3 regions of the Xenorhabdus cabanillasii genome follow, and region 2 is predicted to be linked to each of the others. Evidence: predicted binding sites of a transcription regulator. Region 2 holds the regulator's gene; each other region holds the start of a gene.
What was found. The regulator PurR, encoded in region 2, represses purine synthesis genes. The targets are predictions, from matches to a motif close to CANGCAAACGTTTGCNTG.
Positions count from the first base shown of each region.

Region 1: a site for PurR is predicted at 803-820, ahead of BDD26_RS08850 (NCS2 family permease). Genes of this name have one in related genera too.
Region 3: a site for PurR is predicted at 5,187-5,204, ahead of cvpA (colicin V production protein). Genes of this name have one in related genera too.

Region 1 is NZ_QTUB01000001.1:1,868,938-1,879,524, forward strand. It holds gene BDD26_RS08845 (MATE family efflux transporter) at 1-458, opposite strand, end outside; gene BDD26_RS08850 (NCS2 family permease) at 889-2,235, shown strand; gene BDD26_RS08855 (Na+/H+ antiporter) at 2,509-4,158, shown strand; gene BDD26_RS08860 (carboxylate/amino acid/amine transporter) at 4,162-5,061, shown strand; gene metR (HTH-type transcriptional regulator MetR) at 4,946-5,902, opposite strand; gene metE (5-methyltetrahydropteroyltriglutamate--homocysteine S-methyltransferase) at 6,010-8,298, shown strand; gene BDD26_RS08875 (YidB family protein) at 8,356-8,748, opposite strand; gene otnK (3-oxo-tetronate kinase) at 9,303-10,587, shown strand, end outside.
Region 2 is NZ_QTUB01000001.1:3,020,201-3,030,787, forward strand. It holds tRNA gene BDD26_RS14135 (tRNA-Val) at 10-86, opposite strand; gene BDD26_RS14140 (MATE family efflux transporter) at 246-1,619, opposite strand; gene BDD26_RS14145 (riboflavin synthase) at 1,860-2,501, shown strand; gene cfa (cyclopropane fatty acyl phospholipid synthase) at 2,599-3,750, opposite strand; gene punC (purine nucleoside transporter PunC) at 4,091-5,248, opposite strand; gene punR (DNA-binding transcriptional activator PunR) at 5,372-6,280, shown strand; gene purR (HTH-type transcriptional repressor PurR) at 6,284-7,309, opposite strand; gene sodB (superoxide dismutase [Fe]) at 7,829-8,407, opposite strand; gene BDD26_RS14175 (Grx4 family monothiol glutaredoxin) at 8,772-9,113, shown strand; gene rnt (ribonuclease T) at 9,288-9,944, opposite strand; gene gloA (lactoylglutathione lyase) at 10,070-10,477, opposite strand.
Region 3 is NZ_QTUB01000001.1:2,510,627-2,521,213, forward strand. It holds gene BDD26_RS12135 (aspartate-semialdehyde dehydrogenase) at 1-414, shown strand, start outside; gene truA (tRNA pseudouridine(38-40) synthase TruA) at 414-1,253, shown strand; gene BDD26_RS12145 (DedA family protein) at 1,299-1,988, shown strand; gene accD (acetyl-CoA carboxylase, carboxyltransferase subunit beta) at 2,141-3,085, shown strand; gene folC (bifunctional tetrahydrofolate synthase/dihydrofolate synthase) at 3,078-4,391, shown strand; gene dedD (cell division protein DedD) at 4,381-5,064, shown strand; gene cvpA (colicin V production protein) at 5,258-5,746, shown strand; gene purF (amidophosphoribosyltransferase) at 5,779-7,296, shown strand; gene BDD26_RS12175 (UbiX family flavin prenyltransferase) at 7,345-7,926, shown strand; gene BDD26_RS12180 (TIGR01777 family oxidoreductase) at 7,923-8,837, opposite strand; gene BDD26_RS12185 (glutathione binding-like protein) at 9,034-9,648, opposite strand; gene yfcD (NUDIX hydrolase YfcD) at 9,861-10,382, shown strand.

The DNA of each region.
Region 1 (10,587 bases), 1.2 Mb from region 2:
ACCCGCAGACAGGCAGCCAGAATAATTGAAATTGCTTCCGGTATCAGGCAGATACCTAAAATGTGCAGATAAGCAAATCCATCCTCCATCAGGTTTTCTGGCAGATTCATGATGTGCAGGATTTTATAGCCGAAGAAAATCGTCACCAAAGCACAACTAAAACCCAACACAAAATTAAAAGCGATGGAAATATGGATCGCCTGACTGGCTTTATCTCTTTTTCCTGAGCCGAGATATTGTGCAATTACAACGCTGCAACCAACACTAATGAAATTAAAGATCGTAATGAACAGATCAAAAACATGATTACCAACCCCCATAGCAGCTAAGTAAGCCGAAGAAATATGGCTGACCATATATGTATTAATTAGCAACGTCGCCATATGAAGAAAAATATCGATGAAAATCGGCCAGCTCAGTGAAAAAAGCGAACGATCTGCAACATCAGATTGATGCATTATAAAACCTATTAATTGAATGGTCTTTTGTGGTGTGACATACCCAGAAAGTATCTATAATTTTACTTGGTTTACTGGTTGATTGGTAGACAAAATGCGTTATTTCCCAATTAGGGTGAAGCAAAAATTTTTATTATGAATATTCACTGATTTCCTGTTTTTCCTTAAGACTGCCAATAGAGGGATTGACAACAAAATTCATGATTATGACTTGATTCTCATCCCCGATTCACCGGATAATCCTCTGCCTCAATTACCTCATCACTTTTTTCCCTCAAAAGCCAAACGATTGCGTATGAAGATGGCTGAACTAATTAAGTACAGCGTTTTTGAGATTATCAAATGACGTAATCGTTTTCGTCGGATAAGAGGAGGGAAGAAATAGTGAGGAAAATCGGATAGATGTTCAACATACTGGCAGGGGATAAACATGTCTGGCACGCAGGCACCAACTCAAGGCAAACTCGATAAGTATTTTAAAATAACTGAACATGGAAGCACGGTACGTCAGGAAATTCTCGCAGGGTTAACAATATTTTTGGCGATGGTCTATTCCGTTATTGTTGTGCCAGGCTTGCTTGGACAGGCTGGATTTCCTCATACCGCAGTATTTATTGCTGTATGTCTGGTTACAGGGGTTGGCTCATTATTGATGGGATTGTGGGTTAATTTGCCGATGGCAATTGGTTGCGCACTCTCCCTGACACCCTTTACTGCTTTTAGTCTGGTATTAGGGCAACAAGTCAGTATTCCTGTTGCATTGGGCGCTGTTTTCCTGATGGGATGCTTGTTCACCATTATTTCTGTTACCGGCATTCGTGCCTGGATATTACGCAATATGCCAATGGGAATAGCTCATGGAACAGGTATCGGCATCGGGTTATTTTTGCTGCTGATTGCGGCAAATGGCGTAGGATTGGTGATTAAAAATCCTCATCCGGGGCTGCCGGTTGCTTTTGGTTCGTTGACAGCCTTTCCTGTAATAATGTCTTTATTAGGGTTAGCAGGGATTATTGGGTTGGAAAGGAAGAAAGTTCCCGGTAGTATTTTGCTGGTGATTATTGTTATTTCAATCATTGGCTTGATTTTCGATCCCGCAGTGAAATATCAAGGATTTTTTAAATTGCCAACATTAGGGGAAGATGGCCTTTCTCTGATGTTTAGTATGGATATCATGGGAGCTTTGCAGCCCGTTGTATTACCGAGTGTGTTTGCGTTGGTGATGACAGCAATATTTGATGCCACAGGTACTATCAGGGCTGTAGCGGGGCAAGCTAATCTGCTGGATAAAAGGGGGCAGATTATTAATGGTGGTAAGGCGCTGACAGCCGATTCTGTCAGCAGCATTTTCGCCGGAGCAATCGGCTCTTCTCCTGCTGGAGTTTATATTGAATCCGCGGCGGGAAGCGCAGTGGGAGGAAGAACAGGATTGACCGCCACAGTTGTCGGTATCTTGTTTCTGCTGATATTATTCCTTTCCCCATTATCATATCTGGTTCCTTCGTATGCGACGGCGCCTGCTTTGATGTATGTCGGGTTGCTGATGTTGAGTAACGTACGCAAGCTGAATTTCGATGATTCTGTCGAGGCAATGTCAGGATTACTGTGTGCTGTATTTATCGTTCTGACTTGTAATATTGTTACTGGTATTATGCTAGGGTTTGGTGCTTTGGTTGTTGGACGTATTTTCTCCGGTGAATGGCGTCAGCTGAATATCGGTACGGTAATTATTGCTATTGCATTGGTGGTATTCTATGCCGGCAATTGGGCTATTTAATTAAAAGAGTGCTCAAAAAATTATGCGCAAACGATTAAAGTTTGCGCGTGTATTTCCAGATTAGATAATTTTTAAAATCTGTCAAATTTTCGACAAAATTCCGTAGATAAGTATAAAATAGACAAATGACTTGCTGTTCATTGATTCACAATGTGATTGTTTTTTAAATTTCCAGAATAACTTCAATTTTTAGGGTTATTAGCGCTGTTATTACAAGAAAAAAACAGTCACAATCTCTTCACCGACGGATTTTTGGCAATTTGTAAGGGTAACATGGAAATATTCTTTACTATCTTGATCTTGATTTTGGTGGTGTCAGTTTCTGGTGTTCTTACTAAAGTGATCCCATTCCGTGTCCCTTTGCCGATAGTGCAAATAGCAATAGGGGCATTGCTGGCCTGGCCTCATTTTGGTTTACACGTTACTTTCGATCCTGAATTATTCCTCGTTTTACTTATCCCTCCTCTATTATTTGTTGATGGCTGGAAAACACCAACCAGAGAATTTTTTCAACATGGGCGTGAAATAGTTATTCTGGTTTTAGTATTGGTCCTGGTGACAGTTGTCGGCATTGGTTATTTGATTTACTGGTTACTGCCGAGTATTCCACTTATTGCTGCTTTTGCCCTGGCAGCTGTGTTGTCACCAACTGATGCAGTAGCATTATCTTCGATTGTTGGGAAAGGGAGTATTCCTAAAAATATGATGAGTGTACTGGAAGGTGAAGCATTGATGAATGATGCTTCCGGTCTGGTTGCTCTGAAATTTGCCGTGGCAATTGCCATGGGGACAATGGCATTTACCGTCACAGGCGCAACATTCGAATTTTTTAAAGTGGCTATTGGTGGCTTGGCGTCGGGTATTGCTGTCACCTGGTTGTACAGTAAATCACTGCGATTAATGAGTCGCTGGAGTGGTGATGATCCTGCCACTCAAATCATGTTTATGATGTTGTTGCCATTTGCCTCTTACATGATTGCTGAACATATTGGTTTCTCCGGTATTCTGGCCGCAGTTGCTGCGGGTATGACTATTAGTACGGCGGGTGTGATCCGCAATGCGCCTTTGGATATGCGTTTGCGTGCTGATAACGTATGGGGAATGTTGGCGTTTGTATTCAACGGCCTGGTATTCATCATGTTGGGCTTACAGTTGCCGGGGATTTGGGAGACATCTGTTGCTCAGGCAGAACTTGATCCGCATGTTGAAACCTGGATGCTGTTCGCTGCGGTAGGTATCATTTATGCTGCGTTGATATTGCTGCGATTCTGTTGGCTATGGTTGATGAAAAATACCAGCAAGGTATTGATGAAGAAAAAACCGCTGGAATTTTCAACCTACACTACCCGTGAATTGTGGCTGGCTTCGTTTGCTGGGGTCCGTGGAGCAATTACTCTGGCTGGTGCTTTATCCGTACCTCTTTTCCTGCCGGATGGCGATCCATTTCCTGCTCGTTATCAGTTGATCTTTATTGCCGCAGGCGTGATTCTGTTCTCTCTGTTTGTCGGTGTTATTGCTCTTCCATTATTGCTGAGAGGCATGAAAGTGGGAGACAAACAGTCTGATCTCAATGAAATCAGAATGGCGAAAGCAGCGATGGCCGAAGTTGCGATTGTCAGTATGAATAAAATGGAAGAGCGTCTGTCTGCCAACACTGAGGAAAAACTGGACGCTGAAGTGATTAGTGAGGTCGCTTCCCGAGTCACCGGTTATTTGCGTCGCCGTACTGTCGGGACTGATGAGGGTGAACACAGCTTATTGGTTGAAGATCTGGAGCGGCGTTTCCGTTTGACGGCATTACGAGCTGAGAGGGGAGAGTTATATCACTTGCGTGCAACTCGTAAGATTAGTAATGAAACGTTACAGTCGCTCCTGCATGACCTTGATTTGCTTGAAGCGCTGTTGGTAGGTAAATCTCAATAAAATATGTGGCTATTAACAATTACAACACTTTTGTGGGCTGCGTCATTCAGCCTGATTGGTGCTTATCTCGCCGGTCAGGTTGATAGCTGGTTTTCTGTTCTTGTCAGAGTCGTGTTAGCTGCTCTGATATTTTTACCATTTCTGCGTTGGCGTGGGTTATCACTGAAAGTCATTGCACTGTATATGGCAGTGGGAGCTTGTCAGTTAGGTGTGATGTATTTGTTTGTATTTCATGCTTACCACTATCTGACGGTAGCAGAATTTTTGCTGTTTACGGTCATGACCCCGCTGTATGTCACACTGATATACGATTTGATGGGGCGTCAACGGCTACGTTGGGGCTATGCGCTCAGTTCGTTACTGGCTGTGGCGGGAGCTGCGATTATTCGTTATGACCGGTTAAGTGAATCCTTCTGGATTGGTTTAATGCTGGTGCAATTGGCCAATATTTTCTTTGCCATTGGTCAGGTTGGTTATAAGCGTTTGATGGAAATGCATCCGATACCACAGAGAATCGCATTTTCGTGGTTCTATTTAGGTGCTTGTGTCGTTGCAATTATCGGCTGGTTAATGTTTGGTGATCCACAGAAACTGCCGACAACCCAAGTACAATGGGGAGTCCTGATCTGGTTAGGAGCAGGGGCTTCCGGTATTGGCTACTTTATGTGGAATTATGGCGCAACCCAAGTGGATGCCGGAACACTGGCGATTATGAATAATATGCTGGTTCCGGCGGGGTTATTGGTCAATTTTGTTATTTGGCAGCAGCATCCAAATTGGTTGGGTTTTACCATTGGAGGCAGCCTGATTGTTGCGTCGCTTTGGGTGCATCATCGTTGGATATTGAAACCCGCTTCACAAACGGCAAATTATCCACCGCGTGCTGGCGCGCAGAACGAATAAATGTATCAATGGCTGGTTGGCGTTGCTCCCCTTTACGGCAGGCAGCGTACAACCGGCTCCATAACCCTTCTCCCAATGTCTGAGTGACAACTAATCCTTGCCTTTCGAATGTTTCCACCGCCCAATGAGGCAATGCTGCAATACCTAAACGGGCGGCCACCATTTGAATGAGTAATAACGTGTTATCGACGGTTTTCAAGGTCGGAGTAACATCTGCTGGTTCAAGAAAACGTCTCCAGATATCAAAACGTTGCCGTTGAACCGGATAAATCAGCAAAGTTTCGGGGGAGAGATCCTCTGGCTGGATATCCCGCTGATTAGCCAATGGATGATCAGGGGCAACCACCAGTTTCACTTCATAGTCAAACAACGGCGTATAGTGCAGTTTACTGTCTGGAATAATGTCGGATGTCAGTACAATATCCAGCTCTCTCTGTTGCAGAGCCGGCTGTGGATCAAAAGTTACCCCGGATTTAAAATCCACATTGACCTGCGGCCAGCTTTCCTTAAAACGTTTAAGTGCAGGAGTGAGCCACTGAATACAGCTATGACATTCAATAGCAATACGCAAATTAGCCTCTTGCGGCTTATTGCACTCGTGCAGGGAGGCTGTGATCATAGGCAAAATTTGTTCTGCTAATCTTAGTAGCACTTCACCTTGATGAGTCAGTTTCAGGGGCTGACTTTTACGAATGAAAAGCCTATATCCTAGCCGATGCTCCAGTTCACTGAATTGATGCGAAAGAGCCGATTGTGTTTGATGCAGATGATTTGCTGCTGCTGCTAACGAACCACAGTGATTTAATGCTTGCAGTGTTTTTAAGTGTTTTATCTCGATCATGAAAAACCTTCAAGTTGATGATGAATAATTTGCGCTTGTGGTTTATACATTACCTGTTGATTATAGAAGTGTAAACATCTAGACGGCTAAAATTTGCGGGTGACGACATGACAGTTTTGAATCATACATTAGGTTTTCCACGTATCGGCTTGAAAAGAGAGCTAAAAAAAGCACAAGAAAACTATTGGGCAGGTAAAATTTCTCAACAAGAATTGCTGGAAACAGGGAGTGAATTACGTGCACGTCACTGGCAACAGCAAAAAGAGGCAGGTGTGGATTTAGTTCCTGTTGGTGATTTTGCTTGGTATGACCAGGTATTGACGACCAGTTTGCTGTTAGGGAACGTACCTCCTCGCCATCAGAATGAAGATGGAAACATTGATTTAGATACACTATTCCGTATTGCTCGTGGTCGGGCTCCTACAGGTACTCCGGCTGCTGCATCAGAAATGACCAAATGGTTTAATACCAATTACCACTATATTGTGCCCGAATTTCAGCAGGGCCAGGAGTTCAGGCTCGGATGGTCTCAATTACTTGATGAAGTTGATGAGGCACTAGCGTTGGGACATAAAGTGAAGCCTGTTTTGTTGGGGCCAGTGACTTACTTATGGCTTGGAAAGGTGAAAGGAAAAGCTTTTGATCGCCTCTCTCTGCTGGAGGATATTTTGCCAGTATATCAGCAAATTCTGGCTGAACTCGCAAAACGTGGTATCGAGTGGGTGCAGATCGATGAACCTGCGTTAGTACTGGAACTACCAGAGGATTGGCTGGCAGCATTCCCGACAGCTTATCAGGCACTTCAGGGACAGGTTAAATTATTGCTGACAACGTATTTCGATAGCATCAGCCATAATCTGGAAACCATTAAAGCACTACCGGTACAAGGTTTACACGTTGATTTGGTGGCAGGGCAGGACCCTCTCAATGAATTGGAAAAATCTTTACCGGAATCATGGCTGCTTTCGTTGGGGGTTATTAATGGACGCAATGTCTGGCGGGCAGATCTGAGGGCGAAATATGAACTTATTACACCGTTGGCAGGCAAACGAGATATCTGGGTTGGTACTTCTTGTTCATTGTTGCACAGTCCGATTGATTTGAATGATGAAACCGGATTGGATGAGGAAGTTAAGAGCTGGTTTGCTTTTGCACTACAGAAATGTACAGAGTTATCTCTGTTATCTCAGGCACTGAACGCACCTGAGGGCAGTAAACAGACTGAATTGAATAAATTGGATAGTTACAGTGCTCCAATTCGTGCCCGTCGCAGTTCCACAAGAGTGAACAACCCGGCTGTGGCTGAACGTCTTGCTAAGATCCAGCCACAAGACAGTGAGCGCAATCAGGTTTATTCGGAGCGTGCTAAACTTCAGCGCCAACGATACAAATTACCTTTGTGGCCGACAACAACCATCGGTTCTTTCCCACAAACAACAGAGATCCGTGGCTTACGTTTAGATTTCAAGAAAGGTCGTGTTGATGGTAATCATTATCGCATCAATATTTGTGAGCACATTAAACAGGCGATCAATGAACAGGAACGACTGGGATTAGATGTGCTGGTGCATGGTGAAGCTGAACGTAATGACATGGTGGAATATTTTGGTGAGCATTTTGACGGTTATGTCTTTACTCAGAATGGTTGGGTACAAAGCTATGGTTCCCGTTGTGTAAAACCACCAGTAATTATCGGAGATATCAGCCGTCCAGAAGCGATTACGGTCGATTGGGCAACGTATGCACAATCTCTGACTGACAAACCAGTAAAAGGCATGTTAACAGGGCCGGTGACTATTCTTTGTTGGTCATTCCCAAGGGAAGATATTAGCCGGGAAGCCATTGCTAAACAGATTGCCCTGGCCTTGCGTGATGAAGTGGATGATTTGCAGAAAGCGGGTATCGGCATTATTCAAATTGATGAACCGGCATTACGTGAAGGCTTACCGCTGCGCAGAGAAGAGTGGCAGGAATATCTGGATTGGGCGGTGGATGCTTTTAAACTGAGTGCAGCAGTGGCGGAAGATGATACACAGATCCATACTCATATGTGTTATTGCGAGTTCAATGACATTATGCCTTCCATTGCGGCGTTGGATGCGGATGTCATTACTATTGAAACCTCCCGCTCAGATATGGAATTGCTGGATTCATTTGAAGATTTCTCATATCCGAATGAGATTGGGCCGGGCGTGTATGATATTCACTCACCTAATGTGCCGAGTGTTGAATGGATTGAAGCTTTATTGCGCAAAGCTGCCGAGCGCATTCCTGTTGAACGCTTATGGGTTAACCCAGATTGTGGTTTAAAAACCAGGGGTTGGACAGAAACCCGCCAGTCGCTGGCGAACATGGTTGAAGCGGCAAAACGTCTGCGTGATTCAGTAACCAACTAAATTAGTTTGGGCAACAAGTTGCCCACCACACTAGATAAGCGTGGTGGGCGAGTTGATTTACTTACTTAGAAACTTATTTTTTAACAAACCCATTCCTGCGGACTTCAGATCCAAATTTTCTGGAATTTCACCATTTGGGGTGACCTTATCAATCAGGTTAGGCAAATGTTGTGAAATTAATGACGAAGCTTCATCGGGATCGATACCCATTTTTTCTGCCAATCCCTGGATTGTAGAAGAACCAAAAATGGAAGAAATTTGATCAGCATGAATAGGGGTATTTTCTCCTGTACTAATCCATGAATGAATTGTGCCATCCAATCCTTGTTGGGAAAATTTTTCAATCAATCCGCTGATCCCTCCCTGACCTTCAACCCAGTCCACCATGTGCTGAATTTGTTGGTTTTTCCCCCTACTCAGCATATTTGCAATTTGGTCAAAGAAGCTCATCGTAATTTCCCTCCTTTGTTGAGGTTTTACTGGATTAAGCGAAATAAAACACTAAATTGGATGCTTTTACAGGAATAAATAAATATAAGTGTTATAAAACAAAGGGTAATTCAATATTTACTTATTAAAGTAGCACATTATTTTAAATTCAGCTTATTGGGGGTGGTTGGAGTGTCAGGTTATTGAGAATTTTTGTTTATGTTAATCACATGAATGTGTGAAATGCTTTTTCCTGTCAATTTGCAATAACTGCTTTATATTCAATTTGTTATTTGTTTTTTTCTTGTTGGGAAATAAACCTTGAATGTGATATTCATCGTTTTTTTGTGAAGTTATCTATGTGATTATTAAAGGGTAATGAATAGTCACAACACCAGGGAATTCCATAAAGTAAGTCAATATAAAAATAGAGATTATAGGACTGGGGAGAGGGAATAGAAACAAAAGAAACATTGGAAACCATCAGGGAAGAAGAATTAATAGTTAACTATAAGAATATAGAGGTAGAACCGTGATAAACATATCCAAGGAGATAACTTTATTAGAGAGAAATCATGGACATTAAATTGGGTGTGATTGCTGATGATTTCACTGGAGCGACTGATATTGCCAGCTTTATGGTGCAAAATGGCTGGCAAGTTAGTCAATTATTGGGAGTACCGGATGAGAATACTCTTATTCCCCATGATGTAGATGCGATTGTGATTAGTTTGAAAAGTCGTTCTTGCCCTATTAAGGAAGCGATTGAAAATTCTTTGAAATCCTGTCGATGGTTACGATATAGGGCAGGCTGCCAACAACTGTTTTTCAAATATTGTTCAACTTTTGACTCTACATCAGAAGGAAACATTGGCCCGGTTATAGACGCTTTGATGGATGAACTTCAGATCGACTTAAGCTTGATTTGTCCAGCTCTTCCTATTAATGGGAGAACAGTAGTGCACGGGCATTTATTCGTTAATGGGCAATTATTAAATGAAAGTGGTATGCAGTACCACCCCGTTACTCCGATGAAAGATGCGAATCTGCTGCGGTTGATGGAGAAACAATCAAAAGGGCTGGCTGGATTAGTTGATCTTAATTGTGTGCGTCAAGGAGGGTTATCTATTCAGAGTCGCCTGGATACATTACGTTGTATTGGTATTAGATATGCTGTGGTGGATGCAATGATGATGGATGATTTAATGCCAATTGCACAAGCTACGTCGGGGATGACTCTTGTAACTGGTGGTTCAGGGTTAGGTGCTGCTCTTGCCAGTTATCATACTGGGCTAAGCCTCTGTGCTGAATATGGTATGTCAGTATCGTCAATGGGGAAAACTCCATCAATTGGAGGCAGGAAAGTCGTTGTCCTTTCAGGAAGTTGCTCTGCCATGACATATCAGCAAGTCATGGAATATAAAAAGTTTGCACCGGCCATTGCGTTGGATGTAGGAGAATGTATTAACAACCCTGAATACTCTGGCTACTTGGTTAATTGGGTTACTCAGCAGCCTAAACAGGGCTTGGCACCAATGTTATATGCTACACAATCATCTGAAATTTTAAGGGAAACTCAGAAGCAGTATGGAGTTATACAATCTAGTAGTGCTGTTGAACAAGTTTTTGCTCAAGTAGTCACTGAATTGAGACAGCAGGAATTTAATGCTTTTATCATTGCGGGGGGAGAAACTTCAGGTCGGATAGTACAAAGTTTAGGAATTCATCAATTCAGTATTGGGACAACTATTGCACCGGGTGTTCCTTGGGTATATGACTCGCAGAGTGATTGTTGGCTGGCACTTAAATCAGGGAATTTTGGAGATGTAGATTTTTTTAAACATGCTCAGGTGATGCTTC
Region 2 (10,587 bases):
CCGGATATTTGGTGCGTCCGAGTGGACTCGAACCACCGACCCCCACCATGTCAAGGTGGTGCTCTAACCAACTGAGCTACGGACGCAATCTAAATTTCCGTGGCTGACAACGGGAACGAATATTAACGATCACTGAGCTGTCTGGCAAGGGGAAAAATGCAAATTCGTGTTCGATTGCTCGCATTTACATCTATCAGTGTGAATTTACAACTTTTCCCCTTGGGATGATAATCTAATATACTGAATTAACGAGTAGAATATGCCAGAACAGTATGGTCAGGCTGCTTTTGTAACCACCAAATCCGGCTGCCCATCATGATTGCAGCTACAGTTAATCCGATAATAAACCCAATCCAGAAACCTTGTGGCCCCATCGGTTCAGTAACATAGTTGGTCAATGCCAATATATAACCACTAGGTAATCCGAAACCCCAATATGCGATGAAAGTAATAAAGAAAATGGAACGTGTATCTTTATATCCGCGCAATACCCCGGAACCAATCACCTGAACTGAATCAGAAAGCTGATAGATAGCAGTGAACAGCATCAAATGAGATGCCAAAGCGACAACTTCAGAATTATTGTTGTACATTGTTGCAATTGGTTCACGGAATAGAATCGTGAAGGTTGCTGTTATACAGGCAATTGCCAAGCCAACAACAAGGCTGGTATAAGCTGATATTTTGGCACCTTCGGTTGATTCCTGCCCAAGGTTATAACCTACACGGATAGTTGCCGCTATGCCAAATGACAATGGGAACATAAACATCAATGAACTGAAATTGAGAGAAATTTGATGCCCTGCAACGGCAATTACGCCGAGAGGGGAGATCAGTAGGGATACAACAGCAAATAACGTAACCTCAAAGAACATAGCCAGAGCGATGGGTAAGCCAAGCAGAGTAATGCTTTTTTGAGTATACCAGTTAGGACGGGCAAAATTGTCAAACGTATGGATATCTTTCTGAGAAGGTGAGTGTTTGACATATGCAAGCAGTAACAGGAACGTTACCCAGTAAACGGCTGCTGTTGCAACACCACAACCTACACCACCAAGTTCCGGTGCGCCGAATTTACCGTAAATAAAAATGTAGTTGACGGGGATATTAACCAATAATCCTAAGATACCAATAACCATTGCTGGTTTGGTTTTTGACAGCCCTTCACACTGACTGCGTAAAACTTGGTAATACAGGAAACCAGGCGCTCCCCACATAATAGCGTGAATAAAATCTACAGCTTTTTGTGCCAGGATAGGATCCACATTATGTTGCGCTTCTATAATGAAGCGGCAGTTATACAATATTATAATAATGAAAATAGCGAGGAACGTTGCCAGCCAAAAACCCTGTTGGATTTGGCTGGCGACATTTTTTCTCTGGCCTGAGCCATTCATATGTGCAACGATTGGTGTTAAGGCCATCAACAAGCCTTGACCAAACAGAATCGCCGGCAGCCATATTGATGTCCCGATAGCAACTGCTGACATCTCGATTGCGCCAGCTTTACCGGCCATAACTGTATCTACGAAACCCATCGCAGTTTGTGAAAATTGAGCGATGATGACGGGGATGCCCAGAGCGAGCAAACTACGCGCTTCATTTAAATATTTCTGCACGTACTACACCTTTTTTGATTAAAAATTAATTAGAAGAACAAGGAGCATTTCTGTGAGCAAACGAAGTTGTTTGAAAAGTAATCTCTTGTTAACTCAAGTATTGTATAGAACTCATTTTATTAAGCCAATCATTGCACGATATTTATGCCTAATCGAAGATAACTCTCAACCGAAATAGTGTCTAAAAGAGATGAGTGCGTTACACTAACTTATCATGCAAAACGATGAAAGAGGTTTCCCATGTTTACAGGTATCGTCCAGGGAAAAGCGCCTATAGTTGCTATTGAAGAAAAAACACACTTTCGGACTCATGTAGTTAAATTTCCGGCTGAATTATTACCTGAAATTGAAACGGGAGCTTCCGTTTCCCATAATGGCTGTTGTTTGACTGTCACTAAAATAGATGGCGATTTGATTAGTTTCGATTTGATGAAAGAGACACTGCGTTTGACTAATCTCGGTGAGCTTAAGGTTGGCGATTTAGTGAATTTGGAAAGAGCAGCAAAATTTGGTGATGAAATTGGTGGGCATTTGATGTCCGGTCATGTCATTACAACGGCTGAAATTGCTAAAATTTTTACTTCGGAAAATAACCATGAAATATGGTTCCGTGTTTATGATAAGCAGTTAATGAAATATATCCTGCATAAAGGTTTTATTGGTATTGATGGGATTAGCCTGACAATTGGAGATGTCGTGAATAATCGTTTCTGTGTTCATTTGATTCCAGAAACATTGGAACGTACGACACTCGGTAAAAAACGCATTGGTCAAAAAGTAAATATTGAAATTGACCCACAGACACAAGCAATTGTAGATACTGTTGAACGGCTCATGGCGCAAAAAGAACAGCAAAGAGTATTATCCCAATTGGAAGAGTAGTTAACGTTACTTATCTTAATAAAGAATATTAATGAAAAAGCTACAGAGGTGTTCACTGTAGCTTTTCAACAGCCTTAGAAAGCTGTTGTAAACAATATTATCGAGGAACTCTCAGCCCATTTTCAATTCCATGCGGGCTGAACATAACTTGCCATAGTTGAATATCTCTGGCACGGAATGCGCCAGCGCAGGCATTCAGATAATAGCTGAACATTCGTTTGAAGCGAGGGCTATAGTTATTTTCTATCTTACTCCAGTTCGCGATAAAACGTTCATACCATGCCATCAGGGTACGATCATAATCAGCCCCAAAGTTATGCCAATCTTCCATAACGAACTTGCCTGTGTTGGCTTTGGCGATCTTTGCAATTGATGGTAAGTGGCCATTAGGGAAAATATATTTGCTGATCCATGCATCGACATTTACTTTATCTCGATTGGAACCAATAGTATGAAGTAAGAAAAGCCCATCAGGTTTCAGGTTTTTACGTACTATATCGAAATAATTGGCGTAATTTTTATGGCCAACGTGTTCAAACATGCCAACGGAAACAACTCTGTCAAACTGGAGATTCAGGTCACGATAATCTTCGAGAATGATTTTAACATCCAGATCTTTACAGCGGTCTTGAGCGTATTTCTGTTGCTCTACAGAAATGGTAACACCAGTAACGGAGGCATCATAGTGTTTGGCAGCATAGGCGGCTAGTCCACCCCATCCACATCCGATATCCAAAAGAGTCATGCCCGGTGATAACTGTAGTTTTTCGCAAATTAACCGGAGCTTATTAGATTGAGCTTCTTCCAGAGTATTTGCATCTTTCCAGTAGCCACAGGAATATTGCATGTAGGGATCAAGCATGAGCGTGAACAGGTCATTACCTAAATCATAATGCTCTTCACCCACAATCCAAGCTCGTTTGGGAGATTGTAAATTAAACACGCGGGAGGTAATAATCTTCAGGATATCTTTGATATTTTTAGGGATTCTGTGTTCCAGACCCGCTTTTAAGACTTTATAAAAGAAGATGTCCAAACGTTCACAATCCCACCAACCATCCATATAACTTTCGCCCAATCCCAAAGAGCCTTGTTTTAACACTCTTTTATAAAAATCACGGTTTTTGACTTGTATATCAAAAGGACGTTTACCGTTGATTTCAATACCAGCTTCTTGAAGCAAGTCATTGGCGATCCTATGCCACTGGTCAGTAATTGTTTTTTTTCCTTCAACGAAAGATGAACTCATAGACTCTCCAACATTTGTTTGATGGAATTTTGAGGTATATCTTTGTGATAGGCTGTTTATTATCCTAAAACAAAAATGGATTGACTTGAAATTAAGCAGAAAATGTTTCAAAGGCATAGATGCCGATTCATCCTGAAATTAAAGAGAGCTTCATTGCCTTTAGAAACCTCAAATTCCGAGTTTTTTAGAATAATGAATCTGTATGAGTATATGAGTGAAATAATATTTAAACAATAATCTAAAGGCCATATTATGATATGGCCTTTAGATGAGAACATTCTTAGTTATTATCTTTAGGAGTAATTTATTAATATATAACTAATGACTATTGTTTACTTTTTTACTTTTGCAAGTAATAACCTATTATCATTGGGATAATAGTCGAAACCATTACTGTTGTGGTGGACAGAAGAGGATCTTTCATGAACATAGCAACAAACATGCTGGCAATAAAGCAAAGACCCAATTGTAAAGCATTTTGTAATGCAGCCGCTTTACCGCCGTCTTTTGGATAAACAGAAAGTGCATTTGCTACGGCAATAGGGTAAGAAGCACCATTCATGACGGCCATAAAACAAAAAGGAATAAGAATAAGCATGAAAGAAGGATAAATTAGGGCAATTAAATAGATGAGTGCCATGCTTACAGCATAGCCTGTCAGTAAAATTGGAAATATAGTTTTACTTTTGACTTTTTCCAATAAAATGCGGCAACCATATCCACCGAGCATAAATGCTAAAGTTTGTGGAATATAGCTTAAGCCGATATCTGTGGCATCATAACCCATATTGATCAAAATCGTTGGTGAACCTGTTAGCCAGGCAAAAAAACCAGCACTACAAGAAGCATAAATCAACACATTTCCGCTGAAGGTTGAAGACCTCAATAAGGTGAAGAAAGAAACTTTATTTTCATTAAGGTTGGTGTCAATAGGTGCGCGTTTACTGGACAGTAAAAATGTTGGTACGAGCAGAGCCAGTGTTACAGCCATTAAAACAAGAAAAATAGTTCTCCAACCTGTATGTGACAATAACCATGCACCGAGTAAAGGAGCAAGGGCAGGGGAAAGTGCGACCAGCGGCATAATCATGGCAAAAACGCGTTTTGTGCGTTCTGCGTCATATCTATCAACGACTAAAGCTTGCCAGGAAACAGCAGCAGAACAGACACCCACAGCCTGAATAAATCTCAGAATAAGTAATTGAGTTGCATCTGTTATCCAAAGTATTCCTAAACAGCTAAGACAAAACAGAGACAAGCCGATAAGCAGAACAGGTTTTCTTCCCAGACGATCAGACAGTTGTCCCCATAAAAGCTGGGCAATAGCAAAACCAGCAAGAAAAACGCTGAGGCTTGCACTAACAGCCCCTTCTGATGTACCTAAGTCTTTTGCCATAGCATCAAAAGCGGGCAGATACATATCAATGGCTAAGTAGCCAAGCATACTTAGGCCAGCGAGATAAAACATAAATGGCCTGGAATTTTTATTTGTTGTCATTGTGTCAATAAATCGATGTGATAATTGATAAGAAAATATAAGGTTTATTTTATATGGCGTAATTTTTGGTTGTGAAACGGTATTATTTGCATAATGCTGTGAAAAAAATTAAAAGGAAGAAATATGTGGTCTGAATATTCTCTGGAAGTTGTTGATGCTGTAGCCAGAACAGGAAGTTTCAGTGCAGCTGCATCAGAGCTTCATCGCGTACCTTCTGCCATCAGTTATACAATAAAACAACTTGAAGAATGGTTGGCAGTGCCCCTATTTAAACGTCGTCATCGCGATGTGGAATTAACCGAGGCAGGGGCTATCTTTGTAAAGGAAGCACGTTCTGTTATCAAAAAAATGTATCATACTCGTCATCAATGTCAGCAAGTGGCTAATGGTTGGCGTGGGCAGCTCAGTATTGCTGTTGATCAAGTGGTGAAACCAGAACGGACACGCCAGCTTATTCTGGATTTTTACCGCCATTTTCCGGATATCGAGTTATTTATTTATCCTGAAGTTTTTAATGGGGTATGGGATGCGCTGGTGGACGGGCGCGTTGATGTTGCTATTGGTGCCACTAGCGCCTCTCCGGTCGGGGAACGATATAGTTTCAGGAACATGGGGTTCATGCCGTGGCTGTGTGTTGCCAGTCCAGAGCATGAATTGACCTCTATAACAGAAAGATTAAATGATGACCAATTGAGGGCTTACCCTAGCTTGTGCATTGAAGATACTTCACGTAATTTGCCCAAGCGTAATACATGGGCTTTGGATAATCAACGGCGGTTAGTTGTCCCTGACTGGAGTGCGGGGTTGGCTTGCCTGATGGATGGGCTGTGTGTGGGAATGGTGCCCAAACATAGTGCTTTGCCGCTTATTCGTCAAGGAAAACTCAGCTTGCTTGAACTTGAGCAACCATTACCTGATAGCCCATGTTGCCTGACATGGTCGCAAAAAAGCCATTCACCTGCATTAAACTGGTTGCTTGATTATCTTGGAGATAGTGCAACACTCAATGCTGAATGGCTACAAGAGGATTAATCATTAACGGCGATAATCAATGAAAGGGCCATCTACAACAGAGCGACGCTCAACAAGACGCGGATGGACTTCGATAGTTTGTGCATCTTCACGTTTATTGATAATCCTATCAAGTAACGTGGAGAAAGCCATCTGTCCCAGACGCTCTTTAGGCTGATGAATCGTTGTCAGTGCTGGTGTGAAATAACGGGCATTGCGAATATTGTCATAACCAATGACAGAAATATCTTGTGGAACGCGTAACCCCATCTCGTCAGCAGCACAGATCGCCCCCATTGCCATCACATCTCCCCCACAAAACACGGCCGTAGGGCGATGTTTTTGGCTTAAGATTTTATACATCGCCTGATATCCGGATTCAGGCTCAAAATCCCCCTGAACAATCCATTCTTCCCGAATAGTGATATTTGCTTCTTTCAACGCTTTAAGGAAACCTTGATGACGCCCGCCTCCGGTATTTCTGGCCAATGGTCCGGGAATAGCAGCAATATCACGGTGACCACGTTCTATCAGATATCGACCGGCCAAATAACCACCATGGAAGGCATTGTCGATAATTGCATCAGTGAAATCCCCTCTGGACTCACCCCAATCCATGACCACCATGGGAATGTTGCGATAGTCTTCCAGCATTCCCAACAGTTGTTGGGGATATTCAGAACACATAACCAGTAAACCATCGACGCGTTTTTGCGCCAGCATAGCGAGATAAGCTTTTTGTTTGTCGAGATTGTTATGGGAATTACATAAAATCAATGTATAACCTTTGCTATAACAACTATTTTCGACAGACTCGATGATTTCAGCAAAATAAGGTGCTTCACTTGACGTTGCCAGTAGTCCGATAGATTTGGTGTGATTAACCTTTAAGCTACGGGCAACAGCACTGGGGGAATAATTCAGTTCCTTAATGGCAGCCCATACTGTGGCCTTTGTATCTTCGGCGACGAAACGGGTTTTATTGATAACATGGGATACGGTTGTGGTTGAAACACCAGCGTGTTTAGCCACATCTTTAATCGTTGCCATGATAAAAAGGACTCCTGACCTTAGGTCTAAATTTGTATACCCTTCATCTGGATATAGATCTTTGTTAATCATTTGCCAGTATTATATTTTATATATAGGAAGATAACTGACAATAATTTAGCGATAAACCTTGGATTTTGTCTGATCTAGCTCAAAAGTGAAAGTAGTAATCGATGCTATAAAGTATATGCATTAAATACCACAGTGTGGTTTTTAACCTCTGAGGTAAATAGCCAATCAAAATTTATGGTGTTGCTGAGTCTTAATTTTCATGGTGAGGATGGCTTATGGATACAGATCTGAAATTGGGATTATTGACTGCCTGTAGCGCATTAATCATGATTGTTTTTCTGGGGGTGCTTTGCTTGATCTAGTCAAGGTCGAGAAATAATATCAAGGTGAATTGCTGTCTGTTTTACTTTAAAGGTAAGTTTTTCACTACTTAAAGGGCACTTATAAATGAAATTAAGTGCGTTGAATCGGAAAAACTTACCCTTGTCATTTTAACTGGCGGGTTAATTAGGCCAGATTTTCTTCCACAAATTTCCAGTTAACCAGAGCCCAGAAATGCTCCAGATATTGAGGGCGTGCATTGCGGTAATCGATGTAATAGGCATGTTCCCAAACGTCAACAGTCAGAACAGGCTTATCTTCACCAGCCAATGGAGTTGCTGCGTTGGAGGTATTGACGATAGCCAGACTGCCGTCGGCTTTCTTAACCAGCCATGTCCAGCCAGAACCGAAGTTTTTCAATGCTGCATCAGTAAGTTGCTGTTTAAATTCAGCAAAAGAACCGAAAGAATTATTGATAGCTTCTGCAACTTTACCAGTTGGTTCACCACCACCATTTGGTGACAGACTATGCCAGTAGAAGGTATGGTTCCAGACTTGTGCTGCGTTATTAAAGATACCGCCTTCAGAGGATTTAATAATTTCTTCCAGTGATTTTCCGGCAAACTCGGTATCTTTAATCAGATTATTCAGGTTCACAACGTAAGTGTTGTGGTGTTTGCCGTAATGATATTCCAGAGTTTCTGCTGAGATGTGGGGTTCTAAGGCATCTTTAGCATAAGGTAATGCTGGTAATTCAAAAGACATTGCATACTCCTTTTAATATCGGGTTTTTGGCTTTATAAACCATGACTTGTGTTTATTAATCATGGATAGAGCAAATTTTAGCTTATTATCATGTTGCTATTTTGTTTGGTAATTATCTTAACAACTTTTCTGCTAAATAACAGGAGAAATGATGTTATTTAGTGGCGAATTGACGTAGAAGCATCCAATTTTACTGATTTTAATATTTATTAAGGATGAGAATACCAACTAGTTACAACTTATTGTTCAGAATAAAAAATTTGCAGGAGCATGTTCACGGTAGCAAATCTGCATCAGAAAGTGGTATTCTGAATTAATCTTTTCTGATGCTGATAAACAGCGCCTGCCGTTTAAGGAAGTAAAAATGACGACAATTGAGAAAATCGAACGCCAGATTCAAGAAAACCCAATCCTGCTGTATATGAAAGGTTCGCCAAAATTGCCAAGCTGTGGTTTTTCTGCTCAGGCAGTTCAGGCTTTGTCTGCTTGTGGTGAACGTTTTGCCTATGTAGATATTCTGCAAAACCCTGATATCCGCGCAGAGTTGCCTAAATATGCGAACTGGCCAACATTCCCTCAGCTTTGGGTTGAAGGTGAGTTAATTGGGGGATGTGACATTCTGATTGAAATGTATCAACGCGGTGAATTACAGGTTCTGCTCAAAGAGACTGCGGATAAATACCGTGAGCAGGAAGATAATAAGTAATTCGTTGTCTCAGTGAAGTTTTGAATCAACAAAGCCCCATACACAATTAATATTAATAATCATATTTATTGGCGGTAATATTTCATGGCAATTTTAGGTTGTGGCAACCGGTATGGGGTGATAATCGTTATATAGTTATAAAGTAAGAGCCTGGTGGGATAGGCTCTTACTTTGTCAGGTTTCATTATCTGGATCTGGCACAGCCAACGGCCAACCACCAAGCCGTTTCCAGCGATTAACCAATTCGCAGAAAAGCAGGGCAGTCCGGTCTGTATCATACAGAGCACTATGTGCCTGATTGCTATCAAAAGGTATTTCTGCCGTAATACAAGCTTTAGCCAGAATTGTCTGGCCTAGCACTAATCCACTCAATGCGGCAGTATCGAAAGTGGCAAAAGGGTGAAATGGATTGCGTTTTAAACCAGAGCGTTCTGCTGCTGCCATGACAAAATTGTGATCAAAACTGGCGTTGTGGGCAACTATAATTGCACGGTTGCAATTACTGTCTTTCATGCCCTTGCGGATCATTTTGAAAATAGCATGTAACGCTGTATATTCACTGACAGCTCCACGTAATGGGTTAGTAGGGTCAATACCTGTAAATGCTAAAGCTGCCGGGTCAAGGTTGGCTCCTTCAAACGGTTCAATGTGGAAATGTAGCGTATCAGCAGGTGCCAGCCAACCTTCTTCATCCATTTTTAAAGTAATTGCAGCGATTTCGAGTAAAGCATCTGTCCGTGCATTAAAACCAGCAGTTTCTACATCAATGACAACAGGATAATAGCCACGAAAACGTCCGCTTAGTATATTTTGATCTTTTGTATTAGACATCTGATTTTGTTCTTAACTTCAGGATAGCCGATATTATGACAAAATTTATGGTGTCTTGCAGAAGTAATATCTATCCAGTTGAGAAATGAAGGGCATGCAAGATGCCCTTTTGTAGAGAGGAATAATTAGTGCCCTAATGCACTGGTGGCACTTTTATTTTCGATTAACTCGATCTTATAGCCATCAGGATCTTCAACAAAAGCAATAATAGTTGTTCCGCCTTTAACTGGCCCTGCTTCACGAGTGACTTTTCCGCCAGCAAGTTTGATACGTTCACAAGTTGCGGAAACATCATCAACGCCTAAGGCGATATGACCGAATGCTGTTCCCATTTCGTAGCTTTCAACCCCCCAATTATAGGTCAGTTCGATAACAGCACCTTGACTTTCATCGGCATAACCTACAAAAGCGAGGGAATATTTATACTCTGGATTTTCACTAGTACGAAGTAGACGCATGCCCATTACTTTAGTATAAAAATCAATCGAGCGTTGCATGTTGCCAACACGGATCATTGTATGAAGTAGACGCATGATTACCTCTTTAGTTTATGGTTTTATAATCAAATAGCGATATCGCGAAATGACGTAGTGGTGAAATTTTGTGTTCTGACTGCATATGTTTGATTAACTATACCCATCGT
Region 3 (10,587 bases), 510 kb from region 2:
CCTCTATTGCCTGATGCTGAGGGCACGATACGCGAAGAGCGTCGTATCGTCGATCAAGTGCGCAGGATATTGCAGGATGAAGGTTTGCCTGTTTCAGTGAGTTGTGTTCAATCTTCCGTGTTTTACGGTATTGCCCAGATGGTTAATCTGGAAACACTGCGTCCGGTTGGTGTAGAAGAAGCGCGTGGAGAATTTGAACGTCTTGAAGAAATTCAGCTCTCGGAAGAGGGCGATTATCCGACTCAGGTTACAGATGCATCAGGTACTGATGGGTTGAGTATCGGTTGTTTGCGTAATGATTATGGAATGCCGGAGATGTTACAGTTCTGGTCTGTTACCGATAATATCCGCTTTGGCGGTGCTCTGATGGCGGTTGAAATCGCAGAAAAACTGATGCAGGAGCAATTTTACTGATGTCTGCTACAGAACTGAATCAGTCTGTGCCAGAAGCAAAAAAAGTGAAAATTGCACTGGGGATTGAATATGACGGCAGCCGCTATTATGGTTGGCAGCGTCAGCAAGAAGTCAGAAGTGTACAGGGATGTTTGGAAAAAGCACTGTCAAAAGTGGCAGATGAACCTGTTTCTGTTTTCTGTGCGGGCAGAACGGATGCAGGTGTTCACGCAACCGGGCAGGTAGTGCATTTTGAAACGTCAGCACAACGTAAAGATGCAGCATGGACAATGGGAGTTAATACTTATTTGCCGCCGGACATTGCCGTACGTTGGGTAAAAATGGTCGATGATGAATTTCATGCTCGTTTCAGTGCAACGGCACGTCGGTATCGGTATGTTATCTTCAACCATCGTTACCGTCCTGCGGTACTGGCGAAAGGTGTCACGCATTTTCACTACCCGCTGGACGAGAAAAAAATGCATGAAGCGGCACAATGTCTGCTGGGAGAGAATGACTTCACTTCTTTCAGGGCAGTACAGTGTCAGTCCAACTCGCCGTGGCGTAATTTGATGCATATTAATGTCAGTCGTCATGGGTATTATGTTGTTGTGGATATCAAGGCCAATGCTTTTGTTCATCATATGGTGCGCAATATTGTTGGCAGCTTGTTGGAAATTGGTTGTGGTAATCAGGGTATCCAATGGATGGCTGAATTGCTGGCGCTGAAAGATCGGACAAAAGCAGCCGCAACAGCTAAAGCTGAAGGGCTATATTTAGTCGCAGTGGATTATCCTGTTCATTTTGGCTTGCCTGAGCCTGTTATGGGGCCGTTGTTTTTGGCCGATGAATTAATCTGATACTTTCGAATGATGACAGGGATGTTGAGCATAACGAGGAATATTATGGAGTTGTTTACTCATTTTATTGATTTCGCGAAGTTCATTGTCGATTTTATTTTACACATTGATGCTCACTTGGCCGAATTAGTTGCTGATTATGGTTATTGGGTATACGGCATCTTATTTTTAATCGTATTTTGTGAGACGGGACTGGTGGTTACACCATTCCTGCCGGGAGATTCTCTGCTATTTGTAGCGGGAGCACTATCGGCATTAGATTCTAACGACCTTAACGTGCATATTATAGTCGCGTTGATCATCATTGCGGCCATTATTGGTGATGCCATAAACTATACTATTGGGCGTATTTTCGGTGAGAAATTGTTTAATAACCCGGATTCCAGGATTTTTCGCCGTAGCTATCTGGATAAAACCCATCAGTTTTATGAAAAACATGGTGGAAAAGCAATAATTCTGGCGCGATTTGTGCCAATAATCCGAACATTTGCGCCATTTGTTGCCGGGATGGGGAAAATGTCTTACCGCCATTTTGCTGCTTATAATGTCATTGGCGCATTTGTATGGGTATTATTGTTCACTTACGCTGGTTATTTGTTCGGTGATATGCCGATTGTTCAGAATAATCTGAAGCTATTGATTGTTGCAATTATCTTTATTTCTATTCTGCCTGGGGTTATTGAAATTTGGCGTCATCGCCGTGCTGCTTCTAAAAAAACGGTAGATAATAATTAGATAATCATCAAACAGGTTTGAGCAGTTTTTTGTCCACACTGTTATAGCATTGTGGTTTAATGGCACGTAAAACATAAAGCTGGCACATACCCAAGCATACCAAACATGCAGTGTTAAAAGTGTGTGCCAGAATCAGACGGAAAGGTTCATTAATGAGCTGGATTGAAAAAATTCTAAATAAAAGCAAAATAATGCAAACTCGTAAGGCTAGTATTCCTGAAGGAGTTTGGACAAAATGCGACAGTTGCAGTCAGGTACTTTACCGCGCTGAGTTAGAGCGTAATCTTGAAGTGTGTCCGAAATGTGACCACCATATGCGAATTTCTGCCCGTCAGCGTTTGCAGGCATTTCTGGATAAAGGAAACACAACAGAGTTAGGCAGTGAATTGGAGCCTAAAGATATCCTGAAATTCCGCGACATTAAAAAATACAAAGATCGTTTGGCTGCGGCTCAGAAGCAAACTCAGGAAAAAGATGCCCTGATCGTGATGAAAGGGACACTACACGATATGCCAGTGGTGGCTGGTGCATTTGAGTTTAACTTTATGGGAGGTTCAATGGGTTCAGTTGTGGGAGCACGTTTTGTTCGCGCAGTTGAACAGGCGTTGGAAGACAATTGCCCATTCGTCTGCTTTGCTTCCAGTGGTGGAGCACGTATGCAGGAAGCGCTGATGTCGCTGATGCAGATGGCAAAAACCAGTGCTGCGTTGGCGAAAATGCAGGATCGGGGTTTGCCTTATATCTGTGTTCTGACTAACCCGACAATGGGGGGAGTGACCGCCAGTATGGGGATGCTGGGCGATATCAATATAGCAGAGCCTAAGGCACTGATTGGTTTTGCAGGCCCACGGGTTATTGAACAAACCGTACGTGAAAAATTACCGGAAGGTTTCCAGCGCAGTGAGTTTCTGCTGGAAAAAGGAGCAATTGATATGATTGTACGTCGCCCGGAAATGCGGGAAAAAATTGCCAACCTGCTTGCAATGCTGACTCACCAGCCACAACCCGGTACGAAGACAGAGGCGACAAAAATTGTTGCCGAACCTGCTGACGTTGAAGTTGACACAAACATCAATCCTGATAAAGAAGATGTCTGATATTTTACAAACTCCTCAAGCCACGTCGTCATTGATGACGTGGCTTTCCTATCTTGGAAATCTGCATTCGAAAGCTATTGATATGGGGCTTGAACGTGTAGGTACACTCGCCAGGCAGTTGGATCTGTTACATCCGGCCCCGAAAGTTATTACGGTGTCCGGCACGAATGGCAAAGGTACAACCTGTCATACCCTTGAATCCATTTTTCTGGCTGCTGGTCTGAGAGTGGGGGTGTATAGTTCACCGCATTTGGTGCGTTATACCGAACGGGTACGTATTCAGGGTAATGAACCGACAGAGCAGGATTTTTGCCGTGTCTTTGCGGATATTGAAGCTCAGCGAGGTGATATTTCCTTAACCTATTTTGAATACGGTACATTGGCAGCATTGCAGCTTTTTAAAGAAGCTGACCTTGATATTGTGATCCTTGAAGTAGGCTTAGGTGGCCGTTTGGATGCGACTAATATTGTGGATGCTGATGTTGCGGCGATCACCAGTATTGCGCTGGATCATACAGACTGGCTCGGAGCAGATCGCGAACATATCGGGCGTGAGAAAGCGGGTATTTTCCGTCGTGATCACTTTGCTGTCGTCGGTGAACCTGATATGCCTCACTCCATTGCGGAAGTGGCTAATGAACTGGGCGCAAATTTGTTCCGTCGTGGTGTCGATTGGGACTTTTCACAGGATGACTGTTCACGGGATAAAGACAGTTGGCATTGGCAAACAGCGACCCAACAGTTTAAATCGTTGCCTATTCCTAATCTGCCATTGGCTAACGCAGCAACGGCAATGGGAGTGATCCACTGCTTGTTGCAGCAGAATGATAAAATCAGTCAGGCTATTGATGAACGCGCACTGCATGAAGGCTTAAAACGTGCCCAGTTGGCGGGGCGTTTTCAAATTATCAGGGAAAACCCACTGGTCATACTGGATGTGGCGCACAATCCTCATGCGGCCGATTATCTGACACAAAAACTGGCTGAATTACCCCGTTCACCGGACAGCAAAATACGGGGAGTTGTCGGTATGCTGCAAGACAAAGACATTGCGGGGACGCTTGCCTGTCTTTCCCGGCAAATTGACGAATGGTATTGTGCATCATTACATGAGCTCCGAGGTGCAGAAGCGGAGATGCTGGCTGAACATCTTCCTGGATCGCGGACATTCACGGAAGTGGAACAGGCATGGGATCAGGCCATGGAAGACGCATCAGAACAAGATATCATTGTGGTTTGTGGCTCTTTCCATACTGTCGCCCATGTTATGGAATCATTGGAGGAGATGAAGGGACGTGGCAAGTAAGTTTCAAAATCGTTTAATCGGAACCATCGTTCTTGCGGCACTGAGTGTCATCGTGCTGCCGATGCTGTTTGACGGCGATAAGAAATACAATGAAGAAAAATTCGCTTCTATTCCATTAGTGCCTAAGCCAGGTGATGAAGAGAATATTGATTCTATTCCGCCACTGACTCAAAGTATGCCATCTACACCGCCGGAAGGTGCGGCTGAGGCGATGCAGGCACAAACTGAGGAGCAGCAATCAGGAACAGACATGCTGTCTGGTTCTTCAGCGTCGGAATCTGAGCCGCTGGTTCTACCTCCTGCCACAATCACTAAAGATCCCAGACAGACAAAACCTGAATCTTCCTCTATGCAGAAAGTGGAAACTAAGCCAGAAAGCCGTCCTGCAAGCCGGCCAGAAGCGAAGCCTCAACCTGTAGAGCAGGCACCACAAGCAGTAGCCTATGTTGTCCAGCTTGGTGCGTTAAAAAATGCAGATAAGGTAAATGAGATAGTGGCCAGGCTGCGTCTGTCGGGGCATCAGGTTTATACTATCCCTTCTTCTCCGGTACAGGGGCAATTGACCCGGATTTATATCGGGCCTAACGCCTCAAGGCAGGCTTTGGCATTTGTTTTACCTGAATTGAAAGAGTTAACGGGTTTGCAGGGACAAATCAAAAATTACAAACCATAACAAAAATTGATCTTTCATGCGGAGCTGGAGTCTTCCGTGGAAGATCAAAAATCTGATTATAGAGCTGATAAAGGTTAGGATGATAGATTCCTTAATTATTTTTAGCACAGTGATAAATCTGCTACGCAAACGTTTTCGTTTTCTGTTAGAATGCGCCCGGCCTGAGTGTCGGGAGCCTATTTTGGATTAAAATATGGTCTGGATTGATTATACAATTATTGCCATTATTGGTTTCTCTGCACTGGTTAGCTTGATTCGCGGCTTTGTTCGTGAAGCACTTTCTCTGATTACTTGGGGATGTGCTTTCTTTGTTGCAAGCCACTTTTATACTTATCTGGCGGTTTATTTCACTCGCCTTGAAGATGAGTTGGTGCGTAATGGAGTAGCGATTGCTATCTTATTCATTGCAACACTGATCGTTGGCGCAGTAGTAAACTATGTCATTGGTTCACTTGTTCAGCGAACAGGCTTATCAGGTACAGATCGGGTTCTGGGGATCTGTTTTGGGGCATTGCGTGGCGTGTTAATTGTTTCTGCCATTCTATTTATTGCGGATTCTTTTACACCACTTCCCAAAAGTGCAGACTGGCAGCAGTCACAACTGATCCCACAGTTCAGCCAAATTATCAGGTGGTTTTTTGACTACCTGCAAAATGCGTCGAGTTTCCTACCGGAGAAATAATCCTCTCCGCCTGACTGATGAGGAAAGACTACATGTGCGGTATTGTTGGTATCGTTGGTTTTACATCGGTTAACCAGTCGATTTATGATGCATTAACGGTGCTTCAGCACCGTGGACAAGATGCAGCAGGTATTGCGACTATTGATGGTAATAATAAGTTCCGTTTACGTAAGGCCAATGGTTTGGTTAAAGATGTGTTTGAAACACGACATATGTTACGTTTACAGGGGACAATCGGAATAGGGCATGTCCGTTACCCGACAGCGGGTAGTTCCAGTGCTTCTGAAGCACAGCCTTTCTATGTGAATTCTCCTTTTGGTATTACATTGGCACATAATGGCAATCTGACAAACTCCCATGAATTGAAAAAAATCCTGTTTGAAAATGCCCGCCGCCATGTTAATACCACTTCTGATTCTGAAATCCTGTTGAATGTTTTTGCTGATGAATTAACCAAATTCCCGCATTTCCCATTAGAGCCAGATAATATTTTCGCGGCAGTAGCGGCAATGCACCGGAAAATTCGTGGTGCTTATGCCTGTGTTGCTATGATTATTGGGCATGGTCTGGTGGCTTTCCGCGATCCGAACGGTATCCGGCCTCTGGTATTGGGGAAACGCACACTGGCAGATGGGCGCAGTGAATATATGGTGGCATCAGAAAGTGTGGCACTTGATACCTTAGGGTTTGAGTTCCTGCGGGATGTCGCTTCTGGCGAAGCCATTTATATCACTGAGCAGGGGCAATTATTTACTCGTCAGTGTGCAGATAATCCGTCATTAACACCTTGCCTGTTCGAATTTGTTTATCTTGCCCGTCCTGATTCCTTTATTGACAAAATTTCTGTCTATAACGCACGGTTACGCATGGGCAGGAAACTGGGTGAAAAAATTGCCCGTGAGTGGGAAGACTTACAGATAGATGTTGTGATCCCTGTTCCTGAAACATCTTGTGATGTAGCACTGGAGATTGCCCATATTCTGGATAAACCTTACCGTCAGGGATTTGTTAAAAACCGTTATGTCGGACGCACTTTTATTATGCCCGGTCAGCAGGAGCGTCGGAAATCAGTCCGGCGTAAACTGAATGCCAACCGCGCAGAATTCCGGGGTAAAAATGTATTGCTGGTGGATGATTCCATTGTCCGTGGCACGACTTCAGAACAGATTGTGGAATTGGCGCGTGAAGCGGGTGCTAAGAAAGTCTATTTTGCTTCGGCTGCGCCTGAAGTCCGTTTCCCGAATGTGTATGGGATCGACATGCCAAATGCTAATGAATTAATTGCTCATGGCAGGGAAATCAATGAAATCCGCCAGCTCATTGGTGCTGATGCGTTGATATACCAAGATCTCGCTGATCTGATCGCTGCGGTGCGTGAAGAAAATCCGGATATTGAAAGATTTGAAGGTTCAGTTTTTGATGGTATCTATATCACAAAAGACATTGATCAGATTTATCTCGATTATCTGGAAAATCTGCGTAAGGATGATGCCATGAAATTACGCGGACAGAGCGAAATTGAGAGTTTAGAAATATATAATGAAGGATGATTATATTCCTATTATCATTGAGTTATTTCTAGTATCTCAGAGGGACACATGAAAAAACTGATCGTCGGGCTGACAGGAGCAAGTGGTGCGATTTATGGTATCCGGTTACTGCAAGTCTTACAGCCTGTAGAAGATATTGAAACACATTTAGTGATCAGCCAATCAGCCCGACAAACATTGGCACTGGAGACTGACTATACTTTGCGGGAAGTTCAGGCTCTTGCCGATGTTGTGCACGATAACCGTAATATCGCTGCCTCTATCTCTTCGGGATCATTTAAGACATCAGGGATGGTGATTTTACCTTGTTCTATCAAAACATTATCGGGTATTGTGCATAGCTACACGGATGGCTTAATCACCCGTGCCGCAGATGTTGTCTTGAAAGAAGGGCGTAAATTGGTGTTGGGAGTCAGAGAAACACCATTGCATTTGGGGCACTTAAGGTTAATGACTCAGGTTGCTGAAATAGGGGCAGTGATAATGCCGCCAGTTCCTGCGTTTTATCACCGCCCTGAGTGTATTCAGGATATTATTGATCAGACAGTTAACCGTGTACTTGATCAGTTTGATATTGAATTGCCAGAGGATTTATTCAATCGTTGGCAGGGGGCGAAACTTACTGATTAATGCTGGTTAGCATTTTCCTTTAATAAACTTTTTAAGGCTTCTTCTAATTCAAAATAGCGGAAGCCGAATCCAGCTTCTTCCAACCGCTTGGGCACAGCTTGTTGTCCACCTAAAACCAGTTCTGCCGCTGTTCCCATTGCGATTCTTAATACAAAAGCAGGTATACGTATAAAAGCGGGGCGATGCAGGACTCTTGCCAATATCGCACTGAACTGATCATTATGAACAGGATAGGGCGCAGTCATATTGAAAGGGCCGTCCAGTTCTGGAGAAACCAGCAAGTAATAGATGCCACTGACCATATCATCAATATGGATCCACGGCATATATTGTTTGCCACTTCCTATCGCTCCTCCAAACCCCAAACGGAATAGAGGCAGCATTTTTTTCAGTGCTCCCCCATTACTGGCTAAGACGATACCTGTTCGTAACAGGCATACACGGGTCTTTTCGCTTTTAGCTTGTAATGCCAGTTTTTCCCAGCGTTCACAGAGCTGGTGAGAGAATTCATCATGGGGAGGATCATTTTCTGAGATAACGGCTTGTCCCTGATCACCATAATACCCAACGGCTGAACCGGAAATAAAAACAGAAGGAGGAGACTCACCAGCCCGAATTAAAGTGCTTAGCTTTTCAGTTAATTGCCAACGACTCTGGCAAAGTTTATTTTTTTGTTCTGGTGTCCAGCGCTTATCAGCGATAGGTTCACCAGCAAGATTGATAACTGCATCAAAATTGTCCAGATTGCTCTGTTCATTCAATGTCGTCCAGCATTCCACCTTATCACTGAATAAAGAGTAAACCTTTTGCGGAGAACGGCTCAAAATGGTAATGGAGTGGGAGAGTGAAAGCAATTGATAGATTAGCTTGTGACCTATCAGCCCTGTTCCTCCCGTAACTAAAATATGCATAACCACCCCCTGTGACCAAAAGTGGATATACTCTTGTCTCTCAAGTTTCAGCTTTGTTAGCTGCAACCTGAAATCCATCGGTATAATCATTGATGACTATAGCAAGGGATGGTTTATACAGCAGCGAAATATGTTGTTATCTGTTATCAACATCAAGTTTTAGTGAAAAGTTTCGTTGCTCAACGAATTTCCATCATTATTTGTATGCTGCCTTTGTTGCCGGCCGTTGACCGATATTTTCGAGCCATTTTTCAACAGCAGGGTAATCCTGCAAATTAATTTTTTGATATTCATAACACAGCGCCCACGGATAGGTGGCGATATCAGCGATACTGTATTCATTGCCGCCAAGATACGGTGTTTTTTCCAATTGGGTATTCAGTACCTTGTATAAACGCTGAGTTTCTGTCACATAGCGGTTTATCGCATAGGGTACGACTTCTGGGGCATAACGATTGAAATGGTGGTTTTGCCCAAGCATCGGGCCGAATCCGGCCACTTGCCAGAATAGCCATTGTTGCTGTTGAATGCGTTCCCGTTCATTCTGGCTCAGAAATTTCCCGGTTTTTTCTGCCAGATAGAGCAAGATAGCTCCTGATTCGAAAATAGATATAGGCTCCCCTCCATCAGCAGGCTCATGATCGACAATTGCAGGGATCTTGTTATTGGGTGAGATGGCTAAAAATTCCGGGGTAAATTGTTCGTCAGCACCAATATTGACCGGATGAGTGGTATAAGGGAGACCTGTTTCTTCAAGGAACAGTGAAATTTTATAGCCGTTAGGTGTAGGAGCGTAGTATAGATCTATCATATAACCTCTAGTAATAATAATGTTAGGATAAATGTTAATTTCATTACATTAGCATTGATTTTGTTTGGCTGTAAAATGCCATCGATCCTCCATAGCTGTGTGAGTGGATTTATTTTTCCGGTCAGGTGCGATCCATGATTTTAAAAGTTGTTGATAGAAAGGCCGTCACAGCAGGAGTTAGGCTCATAGATTATTTAGTAAAGGTTTCTAGGATGACTCAGGAAAAATCAGTAAATATTGAGTGGGTTGATATCGTTAATGCAGAGAATGAAGTCATCGCGCAGGCAACTCGCCAGCAAATGCGTAGCCAAAACTTGAGACATCGGGCAACTTACATTGTTGTACATGATGGAATGGGGAAGATATTGGTTCAGCATCGCACAGAAACAAAAGATTTTTATCCAGGTAAATTGGATGCAACTGCTGGTGGTGTGGTGGTGGTGGGTGAAAGTATGCTTGAATCTGCTCGCCGCGAAGCTGAAGAAGAGTTGGGAATTTCCGGAGTTCCTTTTGCGGAACATGGGCTTTTCTATTATGAGGAAGATATCTGCCGTACATGGGGAGGGTTATTCAGCTGTGTCAGCCACGGGCCATTCGCGTTACAGGAAGAAGAAGTTTCCGCGGTTTACTGGCTGTCACCTGAAGAAATTACTGCCCGTTGCGATGAATTTACGCCTGACTCTTTGAAGGCGCTTTCTCTATGGTTGGATCGCAATAAAAAAGATGTTAGCTGAGATCCGTAATTGAAAAGATAACGTTTACAGGCTCCTCATTCTGAAGAGCCTTTTATGTTTTTCATCTTTCCATTGCCGCTTTATTGACTGCAATTTGAAATTCATAGGATGTATATTATTTTTTTTATATACCACTCAATAATTAATCTTTTAATATAGGTAAAGTTGCATTAATTATTTGTTTTTAAATGATTAATTAGCTTTC